Regions from separate parts of the Nordella sp. HKS 07 genome, predicted to be linked through region 3. Evidence: riboswitches for the same ligand, from Rfam matches in the RefSeq annotation. Region 3 holds a riboswitch; each other region holds the start of a gene.
The links. A riboswitch is a leader RNA that binds a small molecule or an ion and turns the genes downstream of it on or off. The one in region 3 is predicted to bind cobalamin.
Positions count from the first base shown of each region.

Region 1 (4,876 bases), 2.1 Mb from region 3:
ATGGGGCGAATGGCAGCGCCATATGGCGGGTGCTGTTCCCTCAGAAGTCAGCGAGCGCAGCTGGCAATTGGCGCTCGATCCTCACAGCAAGCGGTGATCCTCATCGCCCGCTCCGTCGCCGGAGATGCCCTTGGCTTCGCGACGATCAGCTTCGCGCCCTTCGCCTGGACGGGTTCCGACATCGCCTTTCTGCAGGATCTCTTCGTCAGCGAAGCCGCGCGTGGACTGGGCGCCGGCGCGGCCTTGCTCAATGCGGTTTATGCCGAGGCAGACGAGCGCCGTGCCGCTCAAGTTTATTGGATGGTCGATGAGACGGATGAAACGCTGCAGCGCTTCTACGAAAGGAATGGCATCCGCACGCCGTACCTGCGCTATATGCGGACGCCCTGGCCCTGGTGATCCATCTTTCTCGCCCGGTTCGGCGAGCTCAGCTCCGAGGGCCCTGCTGCTGATGAATAATGCAATAGGCGATGAGCGCGTCCTCGGCCAGAGGCGTCAACACCACATTCTCGTATCCGGCGAGAATGCCGGTCTCGCCCATTCCCAGCAAATGTCCGCCGACTGTGACTTCACCGTCGATGCAGTAGATGAGATGCGTGGCGCCCATCGCCATCAGGGGCAGGGGTGCTGTGAGCTGGCGGCAGGTGAGCGACCCTTTGCCGAATGAGCGCGCAATCATCAGATTGAAGTCGCGCACCGGTCCGTCGCTGAGCTTGCCGGTGACCGACCAGTCGCCGGAGAAGGAGGCCGGGCGATAGGGCGAAGCGAGATCGATCGCGCCGATCTCTTCGGTTTCGAGCCGCATGCCCTTGCCTTCGAGCAGCATGATATGGCGGTCATAGCCGGCGAATTTCGAGAAGGGACCGTCCTCCGCGACATCGGCGATGCTGACGCGCCAGCGGAATCCGGTGCCGCCGAACCCGCCATCTGGGGGATCGACCGCGATCTCGGTCGTGATGCCGCCGCCATTCTTCCAGGGCATCACCTTGTAATCGTCGCGCCGCAGGATCTTCATGAGCTCCCCCCTCAATCAATGCAAAGCATAGCCGATCGGTTCGGCATGCGCGATCACGCGCCGGATATCGGGCTTGGCGTGTTGCAGCGAGAGCTCGATCCGGTCGATGACTTCATGCACCGTCTCGACTGCCTCCTCGGGAGCGAAGCGGCAGTGATAATGCACGAAGACGCCCTCGCTGTTGCGCCTGACCCGCACATTGTGGATGTCGCAGACCCGCGTCTCGGCCGCGGCGAGCTTGCGCAGCAGATCCTCGATTTCCTTCTGGCTACGCGGCGGCAGATCCTCTCCCGGCAGCACCTTCTCGGGCAGCGGCTCGATGTGGCTCTCCACCTCGACATCCTGGCCGAGCTCACCGCGGATGGCGGCCTCGAGCATGGTCGCCTTTTCATGGGCGTCGAGCAGCGACATCCTGGCGTCGACCTCGAGATCGAAGCTGACGGCGGTACGGATGCCGACGCGCTGGATGGTCAGATGGTGGATCGCCAGATCGAGACGATGCGCGATGAGCCGCACGCGCTGCGAGATCGATTCATCGTCGAGCGCCACGGGATCCGTGGTGACGGTGACATCCGCATTGGGATAGGCGGCCCGGATATTCTGGCTCACCAGTTCCCTGAGCGCGATCATGTCGTCGACCGGCATGGTGCGCGGCACGGTCACGACGACGCCGGTGAACAGCGTGGCGCCGGCGGGCCGGATGCGCAAGCGTTCGAGCGCCAGCACGCCGGGCGTCGCCTCGATGATCTTGCGGATGGCCTCGGTGGCCGAGCCCGGCGCCGCGTCGAGCAAGGTGTCGAGCGTGCGCTTGCCGAGGCGCAATGCGATCACCGTCATGACGCAGGCGACGATCAAAGCTGCGATGGAGTCGGCGGCCGGAAAGCCGTACCAGACCAGGCCGAGGCCGACCAGCACCGCCATGGAGCTCCACATGTCCGAGGTGAAGTTGAGCGCATCGGCGGCCAGCGCCTCGCTCGACGTCGCCTTGGCGACGCGGGTCAGGGCACGGGCGCGGAAGAAATCGACGATGATCGAGACGACGATGATGGCGGCCGCCCACCAGGTGAGCAGGATCTCGGTGTTGCCGGAGATCAGGCGATGGATGGCCTCATAGGAGATCCAGGCGGTGGTGCCGAGCAGCAGGCCGGTCTCGGCCAGCGCCGCGATGCTCTCGATTTTCGCATGGCCGTAATGATGCCGTTCGTCCGGCGGCTGATCGCTCATGCGCACGGCGAAGAAGGTGATCACCGTGGCACAGAAATCGGTGAAGCTGTGGACAGCCTCCGACAGGATGCCGAGCGATCCGGTGAGCAGCCCCGCCACCAGCTTGGCGATGGCGAGCGCGGCGCTCGCCGCCATGGAGATGAGGGCGACAGATTGTTTTTCCGACTGAGCCATAACCGTTTCCTAGCGCGGGATGCGAAAAAGTGGATACCGGTCTTTCGCGAGAATCCCGCGCTAAAATACTAAAATCGATCCCGTTTATGAGTTTGGTTCGAATCGATCCAAACTCATCGTGATCTAGGCCGGGACACGGGAAAATTGAACCCGGTTTATTTGCACGATCTGCAACAAGTCTTGACCCGCCAAGCGCCATTCCGTAGTAACGGCTCACGGTTCCGCCCAGCCATGGCGGATTAAAAGGGAACACGGTGCGGACTACCCATCAGGGGCCAAGACCGTGGCTGCCCTCGCAACTGTAAGCGGCAAGCGCTTTGCCATCACCACTGGCCCATCGGGGCTGGGAAGGAGCACAGCGCGCCAGAGCCGCGAGCCAGGAGACCTGCCGTAGCAAATATCCATGACGCCGGACGAGGTGTGCCGGCAGGGGTGAGGCATGATTTTCCGCGCGATGTCAGGCGATGCAGCCTGACGCTATACTCTATCTGGTGAGCCAGGCCTATGTGAGCGCCAAGCGTCTGCGCGCTCTCAAGGCCGGATTACTCCAGGCTTCCGCCGTCCCGGCGCGCGTCGCGCGCATGGAGGGCGCCGAGGCCGGTCCCATGACGGCTCTCGACGAGCTGGTGCACGACGGCGCCAGCGCCATCCTGGTGCAGCCGGTCGGCCTGCCATTCTCCGACAGTCTCGGCGCGTGGCTCGGCGGTGCCCTTGGCCACTGGCTGCGGAAGAATCCAGCCATCCAACTGGCGCTGGCGCAGGACCAGGCCGACGCGGCAGAGGTGCACGCGGCGGTCGCCGCCAGGGCACTGAGCAAGGCCGACGCGGCACGTCTCATTACGACGGACGAAGCCGAGCTCAATAATCCGGGCTGGCAGGATCCACCACCCTTCCGCCACCACCTGCTGGTCTGCTCCGGCCCGCGCTGCAGCTACCGCGAGGCCGGCTCGATCAAGGACGTGCTCACCGACGCCCTGCGGCGCGAAGGCATATATGACAACTGCCTCATCGCGCTGACCGGATGTCTTTTTCCCTGCAACCAGGGGCCGTTGGTGGCGGTCTATCCCTCAGGTCACTGGTACCGGCTCACGAAGCCGGCAGACGTGGCCCGTTTCGCCGCCGCACTGGCTTCCAATACGTTCGTCCCTGAACTCATCATCCATGAGGTAAAACATCATGAGATTGTCTAGCCTGGTGATCGCGGCCCTCCTGGCGCTTGCGGCGCCGCCAGCCCTGGCGCAGGAGCGCAGCATCGAAAGCTGCGCCACGACCTCGAGCTTCAAGGCGGCACCGAGCCGCGTCATCACGCTCAATCAGCAGGCTACCGAGATCATGCTGGCGCTCGGCCTCGAACGCCACCTCATCGGCACCGCCTATCTCGACGATGCGATCCCCGAGCGCTGGCTTACCGCGTACAAGAGCGTGCCGGTGATCGCCAAGCAATATCCGGCGCGTGAGGTGGTGATGGCGCAGAGTCCGGACTTTCTCTTCGCCGGCTTCGCGTCGGCCTTCGGCGAGAAGAGGCTCGGCCCCGAGAAGGACTGGAATGCTCTTGGCATCGGAACCTATGTGGTCAATGCGGAATGTCGCAACCAGCATCCCGACGACGTCATGATCACCACGGCGGCGCTCTATACCGATATCGAGCGCATCGGCGCGCTGTTCGGCGCAGAGGACAAAGCCAGAGCTTTGGCGGACGATATGAAGGCGCGGCTCGCCGCTGTCGCCGGCAGCAATCCGGGCGCCGGACGGCGCGCCTTCCTTTTCGACTCCGGCACCGAGACCGCGTTCTCGGCGGGCTGCTGCGGAACACCCGCCTTGCTGCTCCAGGCCGTCGGCCTCAAGAACATCGCCGCCGATGTGAAGGGCCGCTGGGCCGATCTCGCCTGGGAGAAGGTCGCCACCGCCGATCCGGAGATCATCGTGCCGATCGAGGCGGAATGGTCGACGGCGCAAGAGAAGATCAATCACCTCAAGGCCGATCCGGTGCTTTCGCAGCTCGAGGCCGTCAAGGCGGAGCGTTTCATCATCATTCCCTTCTCGCAAACCTTGCTCGGTGTGCGCTTCGTCGAAGGGGTGGAAAAACTCGGCGCCGATCTCGAGGCCTTGAAGTAGATCGGGGTGACCGTCTCCTCCTTCAGAAGTCCCGGCCTGTTCGCGCTCGCGGTCATGGCACTGATCCTCGCCGGGCTCGCCGGGGTCTTCTGGGGCACCGCCGATCTTGCCTGGGATGATCGCTTCAAGGCGCTGCTCCGGCTTGCCGATGCAGAGCCGGCGCTCAAGCTCATCGTCTGGGAATGGCGACTGCCGCGCGTGATCATGGTAGCGCTGGTCGGCGCCGCTCTCACACTTGCCGGCCTCCTGATGCAGGCCTTGCTGCGCAATCCCCTGGCCGATCCCTATTTGCTCGGGCTCTCCTCGGGCGCCTCGGCGGCAGCCGCCGCCGCGATCATCTGGCTTCCC
Region 1 is NZ_CP049258.1:6,018,219-6,023,094, forward strand. It holds gene G5V57_RS28315 (hypothetical protein) at 1-97, shown strand, start outside; gene G5V57_RS28320 (GNAT family N-acetyltransferase) at 94-399, shown strand; gene G5V57_RS28325 (HutD family protein) at 428-1,015, opposite strand; gene G5V57_RS28330 (cation diffusion facilitator family transporter) at 1,031-2,413, opposite strand; cobalamin riboswitch at 2,613-2,821, shown strand; gene G5V57_RS28335 (ferredoxin) at 2,878-3,603, shown strand; gene G5V57_RS28340 (ABC transporter substrate-binding protein) at 3,590-4,528, shown strand; gene G5V57_RS28345 (iron ABC transporter permease) at 4,535-4,876, shown strand, end outside.
Region 1: it holds a riboswitch for cobalamin, as region 3 does, so the genes downstream of both, G5V57_RS28335 (ferredoxin) here and G5V57_RS04505 (TonB-dependent siderophore receptor) in region 3, are expected to answer to the same signal.

Region 2 (4,876 bases), 1.9 Mb from region 3:
GTGTCCCTGGGCACCAACCAGTATGACAAAGCCAGGGCTTTCTACGAGAAGGTGCTCGCGACCCTCGGCTGCAAGATCATCATGGAGCATCCGGGCGTCGCCGCCTTCGGCAAGCAGTTCCCCGAATTCTGGGTGGGGGCGCCTCACGACGGCAAGAAGGCCACCGTCGGCAACGGCACCCATGTCAGCTTCATGGCGGGCTCGAAGGCCGAGGTCGACGCCTTCCACAAGGCGGCGATCGCCGCCGGCGCCAGCGATGACGGCAAGCCCGGTCCGCGTGAGGAGTATGGCGAACCCTATTATGGCTGTTTCCTGCGCGACCTCGATGGCCACAAGATCGAAGCCACTTACTGGGACGAAGAGCTCGCCAAAAAGTTGGGCATGGGCTGATCTGCTCTCCCTCCCGCGCATCTTGCGATGCGCCGGAGGGAGCCAAAACTCATTCCGGCACGTGGCGGACGGCGCCTTTCGCGGCACTTGTCGCCATCGACGCATAAGCGCGCAAGGCGGTCGTGACCTTGCGACTGCGCTTCTCTTCCGGCTTCCAGACGGCGCCGTCGTGTGCCGTCTTGGCGGCGCGGCGCCTGGCGATCTCGGCCTCATCGACGGCCAGATGCATCTTGCGCTTCGGGATGTCGATCTCGATCCTGTCGCCGGTCCGGACGAGGCCGATCAACCCGCCTTCCGCCGCTTCGGGCGAGGCATGGCCGATGGAAAGGCCGGATGTGCCGCCCGAGAAACGCCCATCGGTGATGAGGGCGCAGGCTTTGCCGAGCCCCTTCGATTTGAGATAGCTCGTCGGATACAGCATCTCCTGCATGCCGGGACCACCGCGCGGGCCTTCATAACGGATGACGACGACATCGCCGGCCTTGACCTTGCCGGTGAGAATGCCATTTACCGCCGAATCCTGGCTTTCGAACACGACGGCCGGCCCTGAGAAAACCAGGATCGATTCATCGACGCCCGCCGTCTTCACGATGGCGCCGAGCTCGGCCAGGTTGCCGTAGAGCACCGCCAGCCCGCCATCCTTGGAGAAGGCATGCTCGGCCGAGCGGATCACGCCCGTCTTGCGGTCGAGATCGAGATCGTCATAGCGGCGCTCCTGGCTGAAGGCGACCTGGGTCGGCACACCACCCGGCGCGGCGCGGAAGAAGTCGCTCACCTTGGCGCTCCTGGTGCGCATCACGTCCCATTGTTCGAGCGCGACACCCAGCGTTTCCGAATGGACGGAGCCGACAGAGGTGTCGATCAGACCGGCGCGATCGAGCTCGCCGAGGATCGCCATGATGCCGCCGGCGCGGTGCACGTCCTCCATATGCACGTCCGACTTGGAAGGGGCGACCTTGCACAGCACCGGCACGCGGCGCGACAGCCGGTCGATATCGGCCATGGTGAAATCGAGTTCGGCCTCATGCGCGGCCGCGAGCAGATGCAGCACCGTATTGGTCGAGCCGCCCATGGCGATGTCGAGGGTCATGGCATTCTCGAAGGCGGCGAAGCTCGCGACCGAGCGCGGCAGCACGCTCGCATCGTCCTGCTCGTAATAGCGCCGCGCCAGGTCGACGACGAGATGGCCGGCCTCGACGAAGAGCCGGCGGCGGTCGGCATGGGTGGCGAGCGTCGAGCCGTTGCCGGGCAGCGACAGGCCGAGCGCCTCGGTGAGGCAGTTCATCGAATTGGCCGTGAACATGCCGGAGCACGAGCCGCAGGTCGGGCATGCCGAGCGCTCGATGACCTTCATGTCCTCCTCGGACACCTTGTCATCGACGGCCGCCACCATGGCGTCGACGAGGTCGAGGGCGACTTCCTTGCCCTTGAGCACCACCTTGCCGGCCTCCATCGGCCCGCCCGAGACGAAGACGACCGGGATATTGAGGCGCAGCGCCGCCATCAGCATGCCGGGGGTGATCTTGTCGCAATTGGAGATGCAGACCATCGCGTCGGCGCAATGGGCGTTGACCATGTATTCGACCGAATCCGCGATGAGCTCGCGCGACGGCAGCGAATAGAGCATGCCGTCATGGCCCATGGCGATGCCGTCATCCACCGCGATGGTGTTGAACTCCTTGGCGACACCGCCCGCCGCCTCGATTTCGCGCGCGACGAGCTGGCCGAGATCCTTCAGATGCACATGGCCCGGCACGAACTGGGTGAATGAGTTGACCACGGCGATGATCGGCTTGCCGAAATCGCTGTCCTTCATGCCGGTGGCGCGCCAGAGGCCGCGGGCGCCGGCCATGTTGCGGCCATGGGTGGTGGTGCGGGAACGATAGCTGGGCATGGTTTCTCGGTCTTTTCCTAATGCTTTCAGGACGATGCCTTCGTGCGCGTGCTTGCCTGCCCTGTCAACCGGTCAGATGGCATGGCTCGAATGTGCTTACGTGGGGATACCTTGGCCGACGCTCAGCGGCCGCGCAAAGCCAGCCAGATGCCGCCGCCGATCAGGCACAGGCCGCTCGACATCTCGACGAAGCGCACCCGCTTCTGCGAGAGCCATGACCCGGCATTGCCGGCGGCGAAAGCATAGAGACTGTCGAAGACGGTGGCGATGACCATGAAGCTCAAGCCCAGCAGGATCAGCTGGTTCAGGTAATCGCCATTGGGCGAAATGAATTGCGGGATGAGCGCGCCAAAGACGAGCAGCACTTTCGGGTTGGACAGGATGACGACGAAGCCCTGCAGAAAAAAGCCACCTCTCGGCGCCGCGGGCGCGCTCTGGGTCAACACGTCGCCCTTGGAGCGCAAGAGCTTGATGCCGAGCCAGATGAGATAGGCAGCACCCGCAAGGCGCAGCACATCGAACCAGACGCCCATATAGGTGATGGCCGAAGCAAGTCCGGCAATGGCGATGGCCATCCAGACCACGAGGCCCGCCTGGGTGCCGGCGACATTGAGAAGACCGGCGCGGGCGCCGTGCTTGAGGCTGTTGGCGATGACGATGGTGACGGTCGGGCCCGGCACAATGACGATGGCGATGGCGGCAATGCAGAAGGCGACATAGGCTTCGATGGTCATGGCTCTCTCCCGTTCCTGGCCATCGAGCAAGCCATAATCGCGCACACGCATGCAAGAGGATTCTGGACAGCTGGCCTGATGCTCTTCTACCTTGCGCCTTACTGCCCGGTGCCTTCGCCACGCGGCGAGGGAGAATCGGAAACACGGTGCGACGCCGTGGCGTGCCCAACGCTGTAAGGAAGATTTTTCCAGCCATTTCAGTTTTTTACGCTGAAGTGTGAGGCCACTGGGTTAACCGGGAAGGCGCTGGGAGAAGGTGAATCCGAGCCAGAAGACCGGCCAGGCAGGATGGCTATCCGCGTGGACAGGCGGGTGGCGGCGATGCAACGCAAGGGGAAGAGCGATGCAGACCGAACCTGTTTCCGCCGGCGATTTCGACGCGGCGGCGCGCGACGCCGTCTATCGGGCCATTTTCACCCGCCGCGATATACGTGGCCAGTTCCTGCCCTGCCCGGTTCCCGATCCGGTCCTGGCGCGCCTCCTCACCGCCGCCCATCACGCGCCTTCGGTGGGTTTCATGCAGCCGTGGAATTTCATCGTCATTCGCGATGCGGGGCGCAAGGCGCAGATACGCGACCTCGTCCGCCAGGCCCGGGCCGAGGAGGTTCGTCACGTCGCGGATGACCGGCAGGCGCTCTACCGGTCCCTGAAGCTCGACGGCATTGTCGAAGCGCCGGTCAATCTCTGCATCACCTGCGACAGGAGCCGTGCCGAAGGATCGCCGCTGGGACGCTGGCACAACCCCGAGATGGATCTCTACAGCACCGTCTGCGCGGTACAGAATCTCTGGCTCGCGGCGCGCGCCGAAGGGTTGGGGCTCGGCTGGGTCAGCATTCTCGACAAGGATGCGCTGAAGGCCCTGCTCGCCCTTCCGGCGCATGTCACCCCGGTTGCCTATCTCTGCCTCGGCTATGTCTCGGATTTCGCGGACAGGCCCGAGCTCGAAAGCAAGGGCTGGCGCAAGCGCCTGGCCCTCGACGAGCTCATATCAGCTGAGAGCTGGGCAGGCGGCGGCGAGGATGCGCTCAAAGCGCTGATCAGGAGCGCTTGAAAGCTGCATAGGTAAAGGCCTGGCTCGTCCCGAAGGGCGTCGGATGGGGCTCAATTTCGGTGACACACAATTTCGAAATTTCGGTGTCAGTGCATTTAATAGAAATTTCGGTGACAGTGCATTTAATAGATCAATAAGAAATTTCGAAATTTCAGAAAATTTCGGTGACAGTGCATTTAATAGATCGGCTGCGCCGAAACGACGAAATTGAATGCACTGTCACCGAAATTCTAAGCACCAACTACCAGCAGGCCACAAAGCTAGATACACCGAGTCGCTTTTACTTTTCTGTGGACGGGAGCTGGCCCATTTCGCGTAGACGCTTTACGTCCTGTGCCGCTTTACCAGATAAAACTCTATCTACGTTTTTGACGAAATCCATTTGCTGACGACGAATTAGGAATTTCGGTGACAGTGCATTCAATATTGTTGAATTTCGGAATTTCGGAATTTCGGTGACAGTGGAATTTCGGTGACAGTGCATTCAATATTGTTGTTTCTGCGCAACCACTATTAGGAATTTCGGTGACAGTGCATTCAATATTGTTGTTTCTGCGGAATTTCGTGACAGTGCATTCAATATTGTTGTTTCTGCGCAACCACTATTAAGCACTGTCACCGAAATTGGGACACTATTAAGTGCACTGTCACCGAAATTGGGATGACGGATTGAGTGGTGGCGCGTCTGCCGCGACGCTCGCCCCCACAACTTTCACCGAGAGGGAGACATTGCTAAGGATTGCGCGCTCGTCCGGCAGGCGGCGGCGAGGACGGGCTCACAGCGCTGATCGGGACCGCCTGAAAGCC
Region 2 is NZ_CP049258.1:6,195,891-6,200,766, forward strand. It holds gene G5V57_RS29245 (VOC family protein) at 1-390, shown strand, start outside; gene ilvD (dihydroxy-acid dehydratase) at 440-2,284, opposite strand; gene G5V57_RS29255 (LysE family translocator) at 2,407-3,018, opposite strand; cobalamin riboswitch at 3,108-3,317, shown strand; gene bluB (5,6-dimethylbenzimidazole synthase) at 3,362-4,069, shown strand; gene G5V57_RS29265 (trans-aconitate 2-methyltransferase) at 4,846-4,876, opposite strand, start outside.
Region 2: it holds a riboswitch for cobalamin, as region 3 does, so the genes downstream of both, bluB (5,6-dimethylbenzimidazole synthase) here and G5V57_RS04505 (TonB-dependent siderophore receptor) in region 3, are expected to answer to the same signal.

Region 3 (4,876 bases):
CCGAACATCCGGGAGACGGAAGCGAATGTCGTCGACACCACCGGCACCAGAAGGAGCAAGGTCGACCACAGATGCGGGATCAGCGCATCCCTTTCGGCGTTGCCCAGCGAACGAACGCCGAAACTGTCCATCAAGGCATTGAGATTGTGCCGCACCGGCCTCGCCGCCGCGTCGATGAAAGCGCGGTGCAGATCCATCGCGGCCTCGAACACGTCGTTACGCAGCCTCGCCGTCTGATCGTCAAGCCACGGCGCGGTCTTTTGCCTATCGGCATGCCGTCTTTCGAAGAACTCTTCCGAGAGGAAAGTGCCTGAATATTGCTCCGCGAGCGCCGCGTAGCGTTCTCGATCCCCCTCATGCGATGCGATCAACTCCGATCTTGTTTTCTGAAGTTCTTCAGCGTCGGCCTTCAGCCGCGAATGCGCCGCCACCTTGGTATCGGCATCGGACTTCAAAGAGACGAAGCGGGCATTCGCGCCCTTCAGTTTTTCGGCCAATGCGCCATGATTTGACTGCCAGGCGCGAAAGGTCGACGTTCTGAAAAGGCGACTCCAGAAGCCGGGCCTTAATTGCATCGCGTCGTCCACATTCCGCTTCAGCGCCAAAACCAGTTTTTCCTGGCTTTGCTGGAGCAAGACGGCATCATCGGCCGTCTGTTCCGCCTCCATCAGCGCAGGCCCGCGCGAGACGATCTCCGCTTCGATCTTTGCGAACTTTGCCCGGGCCTTCGCCATCGCGATCAACAGATCGTGGATGACCTGCAAGTTCGCGAGCGCGGTTTTCGCCTCGCTCAGCGTCTTCGTAAATTTATGCCGCACATTGCGCCAGCGCTTCAGCGCATCGTCGTGACCTTCAGGCGCGTTTTCCCGCTCGACGATGACGGGGCGGCGTTGCCGGTTTCCGGTTTCCGTCTTTTCGGTGATCAGCTGCGGATTACCGCTCGCCTCCTGCAAATACCGCTGGAAGCCGACATCGTCGTCCCACCAGAAGGTCTGGCGAAAATCGCTGCGGTTTCTGGCATTGCCGAGCACGGCGGCGATCACGCCCCAGCTATCGCGCTCCAAAAGAGCATCCGAAACCGTCTTGAAATATCGCAAGCCCGTCGCATCGGCCGCGATAGCACCCATTCCGGGCAATTCCGCGCTGACATTTTCCACAGCCTTGTTGTTCGATGAGGCGACGATGATTTCATGACCACGCAGCTTCTCATCCAGCTTGTAGAGATGGATGAAAGCGCTGCCTCTTTTGATCTTCTGGCCTGATGGCGTAAAGGCGTCTTCCGGATCGCCGAATTTGCAAAGAAGCTCAGCCCGCTTTGTGACGATCGCCGCCACGATGTCCCGGAGCAACGTCGTCTTCCCGGTTCCAGGAGGTCCGTTAACGGCAAGGATGCCGTCCGATGTCAGGTCCTTGATGGCAAGATTAACAGCGCACTGCTGAAGCATGACCAGCGGATGACGGCCGCTGGCGGGCCACGCGCCAGACGGAAATCTTACCGGCTCCAGCGCCTCCGAAAGCGCCTGGTTGTCCTTCATCAGGTTCCGCCGCGCCTTCGGTTTTGTCGTGCCAAGATAGCGGTTGAGGTTCGCCGTACCCTTTCGGTGCCGGTTAGCTCGGCGGCCCTGGCGAGGTCCTCAAGAAAGAACGAGTTCAGCAGGATCGATTCAGGCGGGTCCTGGAGCTTGAAATACTGATAGGAGCGGACGGCGAAGACAGGCTGTTCTGCGAAACGAGCGTCCAGCCCGAGCGTTTCCACCAGCCACCGATAGGCGGCATCAATCGCCTTTGCCGTCAGCGGCAGCGGATTGCCGTCCTTGTCTTCGGAGACGATTTTTTCCTCGAGCTGTTCGACCAACTGGCGTTCGACCTGCGACCAGTTACCAAGGTCGCGCAGCCTCCCGGCCAAGGCCACGGGAACGCCCCAGCCGAAACTAGAGATCGAAACGGCCTCACTCTCGACTGGCCTGCCGGTACGATCGACCATGATCGTCGCGAGCACGGCTTCCCCCCGCGCCGAGGGTCTTTCAATCCGGCTATCCGAATAGATCTGGAGCAGCGAGGAGACTGCCGCCTCCATATCGATGCTGCCCAGGACGATCTGATAATAGAGCTTCTGGTTGGGACGGCTTTTCTCGCCATCCCCCTCCCAAGGCAGCTTGCCCTTGTCCAGTGGCGCGATACGGAAGCGGTCTCCGCTTGCCAGGTCTTCCGGCTTACGGAACGAAGGGGGCGATAACACCTCCATCGCCGTCCATGCACCAAGAATATCCGTTGCCTTGTTGGTAACAGGCGGCGGCTCCGGAGCTATACGAACCGGCCCCCGGATTTGCGGTTCCTTGATTGGCTCGGCCGCGTGAGCGGACTGCTCTGGCGGGATCGCAGCAGCTGCACGTGAAGATGCCGCCACCCGTGCGCGGGATTCCCGTGCAGCCTCAATCTCTGCTTTAGCTTTGGGCGTCTCGCGACTGACAGAAACCGCCTGAAGCGCCCTTCGATGCAACTCCCTCGCCCGCGGCACCTTCCGCTCGGACAATTCGGCAAGCAGGGTCTTCAGAAACTGCGGATCATCACGGTTCTGATCGAAGAGCTTTTCAAGCTCTGCTATTCCTTTCTTCAACAACGGCCTGGAGGACATGCTCACGCTTGTTCTGTTTCGCGGAAGTCTCGCACAAAATTTAACAGGAAATCAAAGAATTGTGGGCCTGTCTATTTGCCACGCGTCCGCTCAACCTGCTCTTCCACATGCGCGTCCAGCGCGGACGTCACCGCGCCGATCCAATCGCGGAGCTGCAATGCTTGTGGGGATTATCGATTCCCTGGAAGCAATCGAGGCTCCGAAACCCACGCCAAGTTGGCCCCATCCCCGCTATATCGACTGGGCGCCGGTGGAGCACCTCCTGCAGGGTCACTGCGTCAAATAGCGCTTTACCCAAAGTGATTGAGCCGCCTTGAGCTCGATCAACACATGATCTGGAACGCTTCCCGTTCGCCGAATGGCGGTCAGGCACGCCGCCAAATCTGTGAGCAAGCCGTTGACTTCTCCGGCGCAACAGCTAGCTTCGCCGACGGAGCTGGTTCTGCCGCAAGGCAGATTGAAAGGGAACACAGTGAGGCCGAGTCTTCGGCCGAAGCTGAGACTGCCCCCGCAACTGTAACCGTTGAGTCCTCCCCCAAATGCGCCACTGGCCGTAGACGGCCGGGAAGGCGGGAGAGGACGACGACACGGAAGTCAGGAGACCTGCCGGATCCGGTCACCCATGCTTGACCACGGGGTGTGGTCGAGCGCGGTCGTCCGTGGCGGTGACACGTGAGAAGTGTTGCCGCATGCCGGAGACCGCCGGGGTCGATTGACGTCCATTTCGGACGAAACCCTTAAAGCGCCCATCCGCCTGCGGTTTGTCGAAAACCTCGGGACAAACCTTGTTTGCTCCCGCACATCGCAGTTGGGGATGGGATGAAGAGAAGAATTTTTGGTGCCGGCATCGCAGCGCTGGCCTTGAGCGATATCGGCCTGTTTCGCGAGGCCGGGGCGGAAGAACCGACGATGCTTGATCCGATCCTGGTGACCGACGGCCTGACGCCGATCGAACAGGAAAAATCGGGGCGCGCCTATACGGTCATCTACGGCGAGCAGCTCGAGAAGAACCAGATACGTTACGTCGCCGATGCCTTGCGCCAGGTTCCGGGCTTCGCCGTGTCCCGCACCGGCTCCCATGGCGGGCCGACGCAGATCAGGGTGCGCGGCGCCGAAGCCAACCACCTGCTCGTTATGATCGACGGGGTCGAGGTCAACGAAACCTCCAACGGCGAATTCGACTTCGGCAGCCTGCTGGTCGACGATATCGACCGCATCGAAATCCTGCGCGGACCGCAAAGCGCCTTCTGGGGCTCGAATGCGACGGCAGGTGTCATCAACATCATCACCAGGCGCGGCGAAAGGAACGATTATCAGGGCGCTGCCCGAACGGAAACCGGAACCGACGGCACCTATTTCGGAAGCCTGGGCCTTTCCGGCGGCGGCGAGAAGTACGATCTGGCGCTCTCCGGCGCATTTCGCCGCAATGACGGCTTCAATATCTCGGACTTCGGGCATGAAGAGGATGGCGACCGCAATACCACGCTGAACGGCCGCTTCAATGCCGATCTCGCGCCGAACCTCTCGCTCGACAGCACGTTGCGTTATGTCGATCGCAAGAGCGACGCCGACCCTCAGGACGGCAGGGTGATCGATGGAAACGACTGGACGGCCACCGAGGAATTCTACGGCTCGATCGGCGCGACCAATTTGGCGCTCGACGGCGCGCTGACGCAGAAAGCGCGTTTCACCGGCTCCGACACATACCGGGACAATTACGCCAGCACATTCGGCGGCGCCCGGTTCTGGGACGACGGCAACCGCTACAACGCGACCTATCAGGCGAGCTACCGGTTCGACACGCCGAGCCTTCTCGCCGCGCAGCATCAGCTGACCGGCGGCTATGAGTGGGAACGCGAGACATTCGCCCCTTCGCATCTCGACGAGACGCTCGCGCGCGAGGCCAATTCGGTGGTGGGTGAATATCGCGGCGCCTTCCTCGACCAGCTCTATCTGAACGCCGCGCTGAGACGCGATTTCAATGACAGCTTCGCCAATGCGACGACCTACAGCGTGAGCGGCGCATGGCTGGTGCCGGACACCGCGACTCGACTGCACGCCTCGATTGGCACCGGTGTCACCAATCCCACCTTCACCGAGCAGTACGGATACATACCATCGACCTATATCGGCAATCCCGACCTGAAGCCGGAACAGAGCTTCGGCTGGGATATCGGCATCGAACAGGGCTTCTTCGACCGCTACCTGGTGGCGGGCATCACGTACTTCAGTCAGGATCTG
Region 3 is NZ_CP049258.1:927,554-932,429, forward strand. It holds gene G5V57_RS04495 (AAA domain-containing protein) at 1-1,535, opposite strand, end outside; gene G5V57_RS04500 (hypothetical protein) at 1,535-2,641, opposite strand; cobalamin riboswitch at 3,056-3,261, shown strand; gene G5V57_RS04505 (TonB-dependent siderophore receptor) at 3,455-4,876, shown strand, end outside.

Region 4 (4,876 bases), 2.1 Mb from region 3:
CCGATGACGACGATCTCGCTCGACCGCTTTTCATCCACGCGCCAGGGGCGGTCGAAATAGCTGTTGAGCCTGGGACCAACCGCCTGGATCAGGAGGCGGCCCGACGCACCGTCGATGGCGGCGAAGCCCTTGAGCCGCAATATGTCGTGCTCGGCGATGAGATCCTCAATGCGCTTTAGGATCTGCTCGCGATCCCTGATTGCACCAAGCGACACCGAGAAGGTGACGAAGTCGTCGTGGTCATGCTGCACCTCGCCTTCCATCTCGTGATGGGAGAGGCGGTTATGTATGTCCTCCTCGGCGGCGGACGCGATGCCGAGCAGGGCCGAGGCATCGAGCGCGCCATGCTGGGTGGGAACGAGCTTGGCGCCTCTGCGGATCTGGCCCTTGAGATCGCCCGCGAGCTTCTCCGTCTCATGCGCCGCCAGGAGATCGGTCTTGTTGAGCACGATCATGTCGGCGCAGTTGAGCTGGTCCTCGAACAATTCCTCGATCGGATTCTCGTGGTCGAGATTGGGATCGGCGGCGCGCTGGGCGGCGACAGCTTCCTCGTCATCGGCGAAGCGGCCCTCGGCCAGCGCCTTGGCGTCGACCACGGTGACGACGCCGTCGACGGTGACGCGCGACTTGATCTCCGGCCAGTTGAAGGCCCGCACCAGAGGCTGCGGCAGTGCGAGGCCGGAGGTCTCGATGACGATGTGCTCGGGCGGGAGGTCCCGCTCGAGCAGCTTCTTCATCGTCGGCACGAAATCATCCGCGACCGTGCAGCAGATGCAGCCATTGGCGAGCTCGACGACATCCTCCTCGCGGCAGACTTCATCGCCGCAGCCTTTGAGGATCTCGCCATCGACGCCGATATCGCCGAACTCGTTGATGACGAGGGCGATCCGCCGCCCCTTGGCGTTCTGCAGGAGGTGGCGGATCAGGGTCGTCTTGCCGGCGCCGAGAAAGCCGGTGATGACCGTGGTGGGAATTTTCTGGAGCGACATTCTTCAGGCCTCTTTCACGAAGCGGTCCATGGCGAGACCGAGGAAGCCGCCGATCGCCAGCCACATCAGGGCCGCGACCGCCAGCGTATTGGCGGCGAAGGCCGCTGAAATGACCGCCGGCACAGCGCTCTCATGCGTGGGCGGCAACGGCGCCCCGATGATATGGGGAAGCGCCACCAGCACGACCGCTGCCACCTTCGCCCAGAGCTCATGGCGCTGGGTGAAGAGCCAGATGGCGAGACCGGTCGCCACGATCGTGCCCACCCACCAGACCTGGCGCGCGAAGAGGTCGCCGGCCGGCATGCCCGGCAACTCGGGCGGCAGGCTGGCGGCGGGCGCCAGATGCACCGCGAGGAAGCCGGCAAGCCCCCACAGCACGCCATTGCGCGGCGTGATGCGGATGCCGGCGATAAGGCTGACCCCCGCCAGCGCGGCGGCAAAGCCGGCGGCGGCGACGATGCTGGCGAGGAAGGTATAGGTCGTGCGCTCGGCGCCGTCGGCTGGCGCCCAGGCTTCGTGCTCGGCCTCGGCCGCAGGAGCCTGCTCAGCCGAAGCTGTCGTCGTTGTGGTCGCGGCGCCATGGTCATGCGAATGACCATCGCCGGCGTTTTCATACTTCTCGGCTTCGAGAATCAATGGCGTGAGCCGCACATGCTGGATCGCGCCATAGAACAAGCCTGCCGCGATCCCTGCCAGGAGCGCGGCGAGGATCACTCGCCCAATCATTTCGAGACCTGCTTAGTGGCAGGGAAAGCCGATGGAGTGGCGCGTGTCATGCGCCGCATTGTGCAACTGGTCGGCCTGGGCGAGTCCGACGCCGTAAAGCAACAGGACGCCGAAAGCCAGCGCGCTGAGGCCTGCGGCCAAACGCTGCGACATCGTCAAGGGAAGCGCGGAAATACGATCCGTGGTCATGAGCGAAACACCCTCCGTGTGCTCAAAGTTCAAGGTGAGGGCAGGGCCCTGGGTGGCCGCGGCAGGTCTCCTGACTTGCGATTTCGGGCGGAAGCACGCGGCCTTCCCGGTTGCCCAGTGGCCAAGTCTGCATGCGTCCTCATCGCTCACAGTTGCGGGGGCAGTCACGGTTTTGGCCCCGATTGGGTCATCCGCACCGTGTTCCCTGTTCGGTTTCTAGCCTTTTGGCATCGAAACACCGCGTGACTCATGGGTGCCACGCCCGTAACCGCCCGTCAAGGCTCGGCTTTTCCAAAGCGTATTTTGCAGTATTTTCCTATTGCCTTGGGGAGGATCCAGGGGTTATATTGATTGAACGTTCAATTAGAAAAGGAAGGTCACAAATGAACGCGATCGATTTTGGCGCGCCTAACCGACTTGCCGATGACGAGCGTGCCGGCCTTCCGCCCTGGACCTATTTCAACAAGGAACTCTTCCAGATCGAGCAGGACGAGCTTTTTCGCCGCCATTGGCAGCTCGCCTGCCATGTAAGCGACGTCCCCCAGGAGGGCGACTGGACGACCTTCGACATCGCCGGCGAGCGCGCTCTCATCGTGCGCGGCAAGGACAAGGTAGTGCGCGCCTTCCACAATGTCTGCCGTCACCGCGGCTCGCGCGTGGTGGCGGGCGAGAGCGGGCGCTGCAAGAGCGCCATGGTCTGCCCGTTCCATGGCTGGTCCTATAATCTCGACGGCACCCTGCGGGCGGTGCCCAAGGCCAAGACCTTCCCCAAGCTCGATCCCGTCACCCATGGCCTCGTCCCGCTCGAGCACGAGATCTGGCAGGGCTTCGTCTTCGTACGCTTCAAGCCGGGCCCGCAGGGCTCCGTCGCCAATCTCATGTCGCCGCATGAGAAGGAGGCCGCCGCCTACCGACTGGCCGAGGCCAGGCCCTATTCGCCGCAGACCCGCGACATACTGGAGGTGAACTGGAAGGCGGTGCGCGACGTCGACAATGAAGGTTATCACGTGCCGATCGCTCATCCCGCTTTGCACGACCTCTATGGCCAGCAATATAGGGACGGTCGCCCGTCGGACGGCGTGTCGCGCTCGGAAGGGCGCATCACCGGCGTGTCGCCGCGCTTCTGGAGCGTGCGCAACTATGTGAAGCACCGCCCCGACATGGGGCATCTGCCTGAGGAGGCGAAGGGGCGGTGGGTCTATCTCGGCATGTTCCCCAATCTCGTGATCATGCTTTATCCCGATCTCGTCGGCTATTATCAGGAGCTGCCGGTCGAAGTGGGCAAGACCATTCAGCGCATGGCCTATTACGCCCCGCCCGATGACCGCCGCGCGGCCAAGGTGGCGCGCTACCTGGCACATCGCATCGACCGCGTCACCGGCGCGGAGGACGCCCAGCTCATCAAATGGTCGTGGGAGTCGATGCAGTCCTCGGGCTTCTCGAGTATGATCCTGTCCGATCTCGAGGCGGGTGTGCGCGATTATCACGACACGTTGCGCGCCACGATCCCGGTCGCGGCACTCGTCAATGAGCCGGCCAAGGGGCAGGTCGAGACGATCAATCAGACGCTGCTCGCCACCCGCAACTAGTGTCCCGAATCCGAAGTTCCCCACAGCCTCCGGGACCTTCCGAGCGAACTTCGGAATCGGAAGGACACTAGAAAACTTAATGGTTCTAGTGTGCTTTTGAACGCGAAGTTCCTGTCGATGCTAGCCGCCTGATATCAGGAACTTCGCGTTCAGCACACTAGCGGCGGAACAGGGAGCCCCTTGCAGGCTTAAAGCCGGGCATGGCACAGTCATGCCAATAAGAATCTACAGGGAGGGTACCAAAGTGAAAGCGTTGAAACTGATGTCCGCCGCCTGTGCGGCGGGTGCTGCCATGCTGCTGGCGGCAGGCCTGGCTCAGGCCGCCGAGAAACTCGTGATCTCCAACTGGGACGGCTACATGCCGAAGGACCTGCCGGAGAAGTTCAAGGCGGAGACCGGCATCGAGCTTGAGGTCGCGGTGCATGCGACCAATGAGGAAATCATGGGCAAGGTCGTCGCCTCGAAGGGCGAGGGCTATGATGTGATCTTCGTCTCCTCGCCCTTCGCCGAGGCCTTGAACAAGCTCGGCATCGCCGCCAAGCTCGATCACAGCAAAATCCCCAATCTCGCCAATCTTTACCCAGAAGCCAGCCAGCTCAAGCACGATCCGGGCAATACCTTCTCCATCCCCTATAGCTGGGGTACCACCGGTCTCTGCTACCGCTCGGATGTGGTGAAAACGGCGCCAACGAGCTGGAACGATCTGCTCAAGCCCGCCGACGACCTCAAGGGCAAGACCACCATGCTGTCGACCGACCGCTGGCTGATGGCGGCGGGCGAGTTGGCGCTCGGCATGTCGGTCAACGAGGTCGATCTCGCGAAGCTCGACCAGGTGAAGGCGCTCCTCATCGACACCAAGAAAACCCTGCTCGCTTACGACGATACGACCTTCTATTCAAAGCTCGTCTCAGGCGAGGCCTCGCTCGTCCAGGCCTGGGATGGCTGGTGCAATTACGGCATCGCCGAGAACCCCAAGATCAAATATGTCGTACCCAAGGAGGGATCCGATCTCTGGGTCGACACGATGGTGGTGATCGAAGGCTCGAAGAACAAGGACGCCGCCTACAAATTTCTTGACTACATCCTGAAGGCCGATACCGGCAAATGGGTCGTCGAGAACATCATGTACAAGACGCCTAACAAGGCCGGCATGGACGCGATCGACAAGACCATGCTGGAGACATATCCGAACATGGCCATCCCGCCGGCCGATCTCCTGAAATACGAGCAGTTGCGCGATCTGGGCGACGGCATGAAGACATTCTCGAAGGTCGTCACCGAGATCACCTCTTCGAAATAGGCGAAAACCTTGCGGGAGCGGTCCCGGTTGGGATCGCTCCCCGAAACGGTGTCATGCCGCAAAGACTGGCTTCCTTTCTTCTG
Region 4 is NZ_CP049258.1:5,984,265-5,989,140, forward strand. It holds gene cobW (cobalamin biosynthesis protein CobW) at 1-989, opposite strand, end outside; gene G5V57_RS28150 (CbtA family protein) at 993-1,715, opposite strand; gene G5V57_RS28155 (CbtB domain-containing protein) at 1,728-1,904, opposite strand; cobalamin riboswitch at 1,947-2,162, opposite strand; gene G5V57_RS28160 (aromatic ring-hydroxylating dioxygenase subunit alpha) at 2,288-3,493, shown strand; gene G5V57_RS28165 (spermidine/putrescine ABC transporter substrate-binding protein) at 3,738-4,793, shown strand; gene G5V57_RS28170 (ABC transporter permease) at 4,847-4,876, shown strand, end outside.
Region 4: it holds a riboswitch for cobalamin, as region 3 does, so the genes downstream of both, G5V57_RS28155 (CbtB domain-containing protein) here and G5V57_RS04505 (TonB-dependent siderophore receptor) in region 3, are expected to answer to the same signal.